DNA from 2 places in the Agrobacterium sp. 6Ca8 genome. Region 1 is predicted to be linked to the other one. Evidence: predicted binding sites of a transcription regulator. Region 1 holds the regulator's gene; the other holds the start of a gene.
The links. The regulator LexA, encoded in region 1, represses DNA repair genes until DNA is damaged. The targets are predictions, from matches to a motif close to TGTTCNNNNTGTGTTCNG.
Positions count from the first base shown of each region.

Region 2: the regulator LexA is predicted to act here: its motif matches at 1,996-2,013, upstream of dnaE (DNA polymerase III subunit alpha).

Region 1 is NZ_AP026433.1:1,075,728-1,078,935, forward strand. It holds gene ACZ5A6_RS05355 (glutathione S-transferase family protein) at 1-345, opposite strand, end outside; gene lexA (transcriptional repressor LexA) at 785-1,507, opposite strand; partial or broken gene ACZ5A6_RS05365 (VOC family protein) at 1,718-2,599, shown strand; gene kdsA (3-deoxy-8-phosphooctulonate synthase) at 2,599-3,208, shown strand, end outside.
Region 2 is NZ_AP026433.1:967,837-971,044, reverse strand. It holds gene dnaE (DNA polymerase III subunit alpha) at 1-1,783, opposite strand, end outside; gene ACZ5A6_RS04850 (ABC transporter ATP-binding protein) at 2,266-2,949, opposite strand; gene ACZ5A6_RS04845 (lipoprotein-releasing ABC transporter permease subunit) at 2,965-3,208, opposite strand, start outside.

The sequences.
Region 1 (3,208 bases):
GACCCGAATGCCCACCGACATGGGATAGAGATTGCGCAGCGAGGAAAAGCCGGCATGCATCTCACTTGCGGCCGAACGCGACCAGGCCCTGGCATGCTTGTCGCTTGCCCAGACACCCTGGTGTCTTTCAGCAAGATATTCGACGATCGAAAGCGTTTCCCAAACCGTCATACCCTCATCGACCAGGCAGGGCACCTTGCCCGTCGGCGAAAAGGAGGAGAAGGAGACGCCTTCGCCGAACGGAATGAGCTTTTCATCAAAGGCGATACCGAGCGTGCGCATCAATACCCACGGCCGTAGCGACCATGAAGAATAGTTCTTGTTGGCTATATAAAGATCGTACATGGCGTATCTCCCGGATATGACGCGTATTTCTACACCTGCCAAGCGTTCACGGAATATCGAAAATTATCCATGGCTCCCATAAACGCCGTTGATGAATGGTGATGTGGGGTCGCCGAGAGCGCGCCTTGCGATAAGTCACCCTTTGGTGACGACTAAAACTGACTGCGCAACACGACAGAACAACGTCGCTAAAAAACAGCGGATGTGATCGCTTCGACAATTACAGCGAGCAGCCCATTCGCTACCACGCCTGTAGCGAAACCGAAGCATCTTTATGGAGCAGGAACTCAGTTTAGAAAGGGCAACGCGCATAGGCTGAATGGCGCATATGTTCGTGCACCCGCAAAAGCACGCCACGTTTGGAAACAGCCAAACCCGATATAGGCGCCATCTTCACGATGACGCCTATCGTAAAGCGAATACGTTCGGTTCGATAAGATCAATGGTAGCGGCGGATCAGCCCAACCAGCTTGCCCTGAATTTTCACCCGGTCGGGCCCGAAGATACGGGTCTCATAGGCTGGGTTTGCCGCCTCGAGCGCAATGGAGGCTCCCTTGCGGCGGAAGCGCTTCAGCGTGGCTTCTTCGTCATCCACCAGAGCCACAACGATATCCCCGGGATTGGCAGTGTTGCCGTTGCGGATGATGACTGTGTCGCCGTCGAAAATGCCGGCCTCGATCATCGAATCACCCTTGACCTCAAGCGCGTAATGTTCGCCCGTGCCAAGCATGTCTACTGGCACTGCCACATCATGGGTGTTGTTCTGTATGGCGGAAATCGGCACGCCCGCAGCGATGCGGCCCATGACCGGCACGGTGACAGCCCCGCCCAGATCATTGGCCGGCGTCTTGGGGGCAGGGGCCGGTTCCGGCGTCTTGGGCTTGCCAAGGCTGCCTTCGATAACGCTTGGCGAAAAGCCGCGCTGCGGCCTTGCACCCGGCGTATAAGCCTCGGGCAGCTTGATGACTTCCAGCGCCCGAGCTCTATTCGGTAGCCGACGAATGAACCCGCGCTCTTCGAGAGCGGTTATCAGGCGGTGGATGCCGGATTTCGAAGCAAGATCGAGTGCGTCCTTCATTTCATCGAAGGAGGGCGGCACGCCGGACTCTTTCATTCGTTCATGAATGAAGAGAAGCAATTCCTGCTGTTTGCGCGTGAGCATGAGGAAAACACCCTTTAGAATCGTAGTGGAAGTCGCGAAACAAATACAGAACGAACACTATATGTTCCATATGTGTTCTGCAATCCCCTAAAATTTCGTGAAGGTGCCATCTGTTGCTGTGATGATTTGCCTCATAGCACGCAATTGTGCTTTTGTGCGGTCGAAACCGTCCCGGCATGCTCCGGGCGGAAGGCCAGCAGGATACATGTCATGACGAAACCCTATAGCGTTGACCATCTCGTTTTGCCCGTGGAAGTCATAGGCGTCTCCGTGAAGCGCCTCGTCAGTCTTGGCTTTACGGTTGCGCCGGAGGCTCTGCATCCTTTCGGCACCCAAAATGCCTGCGTATTTTTCGCCGATGGCACCTATCTGGAGCCGCTCGCAATTGCTGATCCGGCTAAATATAATGCCTCAATAGAGAGGGGTGATGTGTTCACCGGCAGGGATGTGGCCTTCCGGCAACGGGACGGGCAGGAGGGTTTTTCGGCTCTTGTCGCCAGGACTGAAGACGCCTTGGTTGACCATGAGCGGTTTCGGGCAGCCGGCCTTTCGGCGGGCGATGTTTTCGAGTTTTCGCGGCCTGTTCGGATGCCGGATGGCTCGCAAGGCGAGGCGGCGTTCCGGCTTGCTTTTGCGGCAAGCGGGGCGGCCGCGGATTTCTTTTTGTTCAGTTGTCAACGGCTTTAAGCCCTTCCGGGCGATCGCACCATGCTGGAGCGCCACGCCAATGGTGTCACCGGCCTCAGTGAAATCGTCCTGTTTTCCGGCGGCAATATGGAGGTGGCGGGCCTGATCGAGACAGTGTTTGCCTGTGAAGACAAAAGGTCTCCGGGCGGTGATATGGTTTTTGCGACCGGCAATGCCAGCATCAGATTGACCGGAAAACCGCCTTTCGGCGGGCAGGCCCTGAATGCTCAGGACGGCAACGAAGGAGGATTGCGCGGCGCGGGCATCGTCTTTTCGTCACACGATCTTGCCGTGACAGAGGCGGTGCTTGCTGCTAATGGCGTGTCCTGCGCAAAAGCGGACGGCCGTCTGGTGGTGCCCGCGGCACCCGGTCAGGGCGTTGCCTTCGCCTTCGAGGAAAAATGATGAGCGTTACGAACAATCTTAAAGTCACTGCCGGCGACGGCGCCAGCAAGGTTTCCTTCTCGAATACCGAGCGGTTTTCGCTGATTGCCGGTCCGTGCCAGATGGAAAGCCGCGAACATGCCTTCATGATCGCTGGCGTCCTGAAGGAGCTTTGCGACAAGCTGGGAATAGGGCTTGTCTACAAGTCCTCTTTCGACAAGGCGAACCGCACTTCGCTTTCCGGAAAACGCGGCATCGGCCTGGATAACGCGATGCAGGTTTTTGCCGATCTCAAGAAGGAATTCGGTTTTCCTGTTCTGACCGACATCCACACGGAAGAGCAATGCGCCGTCGTTTCCGAGGTGGTGGACGTGCTGCAGATTCCGGCGTTCCTCAGCCGCCAGACCGATCTTCTCGTTGCTGCCGCCAAGACCGGCCGCGTCATCAACGTCAAGAAAGGCCAGTTTCTGGCGCCCTGGGACATGAAGAACGTGCTTGCCAAGCTTAATGAGAGCGGCAATCCTAATGTGATGTTGTGCGAGCGCGGCGCGTCCTTCGGTTACAACACGCTGGTTTCCGACATGCGCTCGTTGCCGATCATGGCAGCGCTCGGCGCACCTGTCGTGTTCG
Region 2 (3,208 bases), 110 kb from region 1:
GCACCGTCAGCGTCTTCAGACCGAGAAAGTCGAATTTGACGAGGCCTGCGCTTTCCACCCACTTCATGTTGAACTGGGTAACCGGCATGTCGGAGCGCGGATCGCGATACATCGGCACCAGCTTCGACAGCGGCCGGTCACCGATGACGATACCGGCAGCATGGGTGGAGGCGTGACGGTAAAGCCCCTCGATCTTCTGGGCGATATCCAGAAGTCGGGCAACGACGGGTTCCTTGTCCGCCTCTTCCTGCAGGCGCGGCTCTTCCTCGATCGCTTTTGACAGCGGCGTCGGATTGGCCGGGTTGTTGGGGACCAGCTTGCAGATCTTGTCCACCTGTCCATAGGGCATTTCCAGCACGCGGCCGACGTCGCGCAATGCCGCGCGAGCCTGCAACGAACCGAAGGTAATGATCTGCGCCACCTGCTCGCGGCCATATTTGCGCTGCACGTAGCGGATCACCTCTTCGCGGCGGTCCTGGCAGAAGTCGATATCGAAGTCGGGCATCGACACGCGTTCGGGATTGAGGAAGCGTTCGAACAGCAGCGAGAAGCGCAGAGGATCGACATCGGTGATGGTCAGCGCATAGGCCACGAGCGAGCCTGCACCCGAACCGCGGCCGGGGCCGACTGGAATATCCTGCTGCTTGGCCCATTTGATGAAGTCCGCAACGATCAGGAAGTAACCGGGAAAACCCATGCGTTCGATGACGCCAAGCTCGAAATCCAGCCTGTCGCGATATTCCTGCTCTGTGTAGCCAGGTGCCATGCCGAGGGCCGCAAGGCGAAGATCAAGACCTTCGACGGCCTGACGGCGAAGCTCTTCGGCCTCTGCCCGTTGCGCCGCTTCGGGATCGTCGCTGGCACCGGTGAAGCGCGGCAGGATCGGCCCACGCTTCTTCAGCACATACGAGCAACGCATTGCGATTTCGACGGTGTTTTCCAGTGCCTCCGGAAGGTCGGCAAACAGCTCCGCCATCTCCTCACGGCTTTTCATATAATGGTCGGGGGTCAGGCGGAACCGGCTGTCATCCGAAACGATGGCGTTATGCGCCACCGCCATCAATGCATCATGCGCCTCATAATCGGCCCTCGAAGGGAAGAAGGCCTCGTTGGTGGCGACCAGCGGAATATCATGTTCATAGGCAAGCCCGATCATACGCCGCTCATGGGCGCGGTCGAAACCGGACTGACGCTGCAACTCGATATAAAGCTTATCACCGAAGAGTGATTTCAGCGCCAGCAGGCGTTCTCTCGCCTGCGCCGTATGCCCTTCCTTCAGAGCCATATCCACCGGACCACCGGAGGCACCCGTCAGCACAATCAGCCCGGCATTGGAGGCTTCCTCCAGCCATGCACGGGTAATATGCACGGACTGGCCACCGCTTTCGCCTTCCAGATAGGCGCGGCTGATAAGGTCCACCAGCCGCTCGTACCCTCCGGCATCAGCCGCGAGCAGCACGATGGCTGGAAGCTTGGCAAGGTGGCTGTTGTGGTTGCGGCGATCATCCACCGCATCCTGCATGTCGATCGACACCTGACAGCCGATAATAGGCTGCAAGCCCTCGTCACGCGCCTTTTCGGAAAACTCCAGCGCGACGAAAAGATTGTTGGTGTCGGTAATGGCTATGGCTGGCTGGCCGTCTGCAACGGCCTTGGACATGATTTTCTTGAGGGGTAAAGCCCCCTCAAGCAGGGAGTAAGCGGAGTGAACCCGCAGATGGACGAAACCGGGTGTTTTCAGCGTTTCGCCAGAGGTCTCTCCACGCGTAACCGTCTCGCCCATATCGTCATCCTGTCATTCTGAATCGAGGGGGCGATTTTCCGATTTTCGGCCTTCAAAGTCCACCGCCTTTCGGCGTCTATACAGGCTTCTGCGCCGGTGTGCCCTTCACAGGGCAGTGAGGATCACCGAAAAGCTGGCGACGAACACAGCGATGGAGGCGAAAGCGGCAACGTCACGGATGAAATCAGTCATTGGTCTCTCCTTACTCGTTATGTTCTAACTTTGTTCTCATTTTGTTCGATTGTCAACAGGCTTTTACCAATATTCCCCTTGCTAACGCGGCAGAATCGGCTGCGGTTCCACCTTCGTGAATGGCAAGCCACTGACTCCAAAGCAAAAAACCCGGAGGCAAAAACACCTACGGGTTCGTGAAAATTCAATTGTGGAAGGACGAGTGGCCTTGCGGGAAACCTGACCGTAGACAGACTCAGCCGCAGAAAAGATCGCAAAGGCGGCGTTATGGTCGCCTTACTGCATCACGATCAGAAGTCTACGATCTTGCCGTCTGCAAGCGTCACGCGGCGGTCCATGCGGTTGGCAAGCTCGTGATTATGGGTGGCGATCAGTGCGGCAAGGCCGGACTGGCGCACCAGCGCCTCCAGCGCGTCGAACACGTAATGCGCGGTCTCGGGATCGAGATTGCCGGTCGGCTCGTCGGCGAGAAGCAGGAGCGGTGCGTTGGCAACGGCACGCGCAATCGCCACACGTTGCTGTTCACCGCCGGAAAGCTCAGCCGGGCGATGTTCGCCGCGATGGCCGACGCGCATGTAATCGAGCAGCGCGCTCGCACGCTTGCGGGCCTCGCCCTGCGTCAAACCGGCGATGAGCTGCGGCATCATCACATTCTCCACCGCCGTGAACTCCGGCAGCAGATGATGGAACTGGTAGACGAAACCGATGTCGCTGCGGCGGATCGCCGTGCGCTTTTCATCCGGCAGACCATTGCACGGCGCGTCATTGATGAAAACCTCGCCAGCATCCGGATGTTCGAGAAGCCCAGCGAGATGCAACAGCGTGGATTTGCCGGTGCCCGAGGGGGCAACAAGCGCCACCATCTCACCACTCTTCAACTCGAAATCGGCCTTGCGCAGAATGGAGAGCGACGTCTCGCCCTGACCATAGGTCCTCTCGACGCCGGTAAGCCGCAGCACTGATTTTTTTGCCATATTGTGAAGCGGTCCTTATTCGTAACGCAGGGCCTGCACCGGATCGAGCTTGGAAGCCCGCCATGCCGGAAAGATGGTTGCCAGGAAAGAAAGCGTCAGCGCCATGATGACGACGGTAATGGTCTCGCTGATATCCATTTCGGCCGGAAGCTGGCTGAGGAAATAGAGCTGCGGATCAAACAGCACCGTGCCTGACACCCAGGAGAAGAACTGCCGGATGGATTCCACATTGAGGCAGACGATGACGCCAAGTGCCACA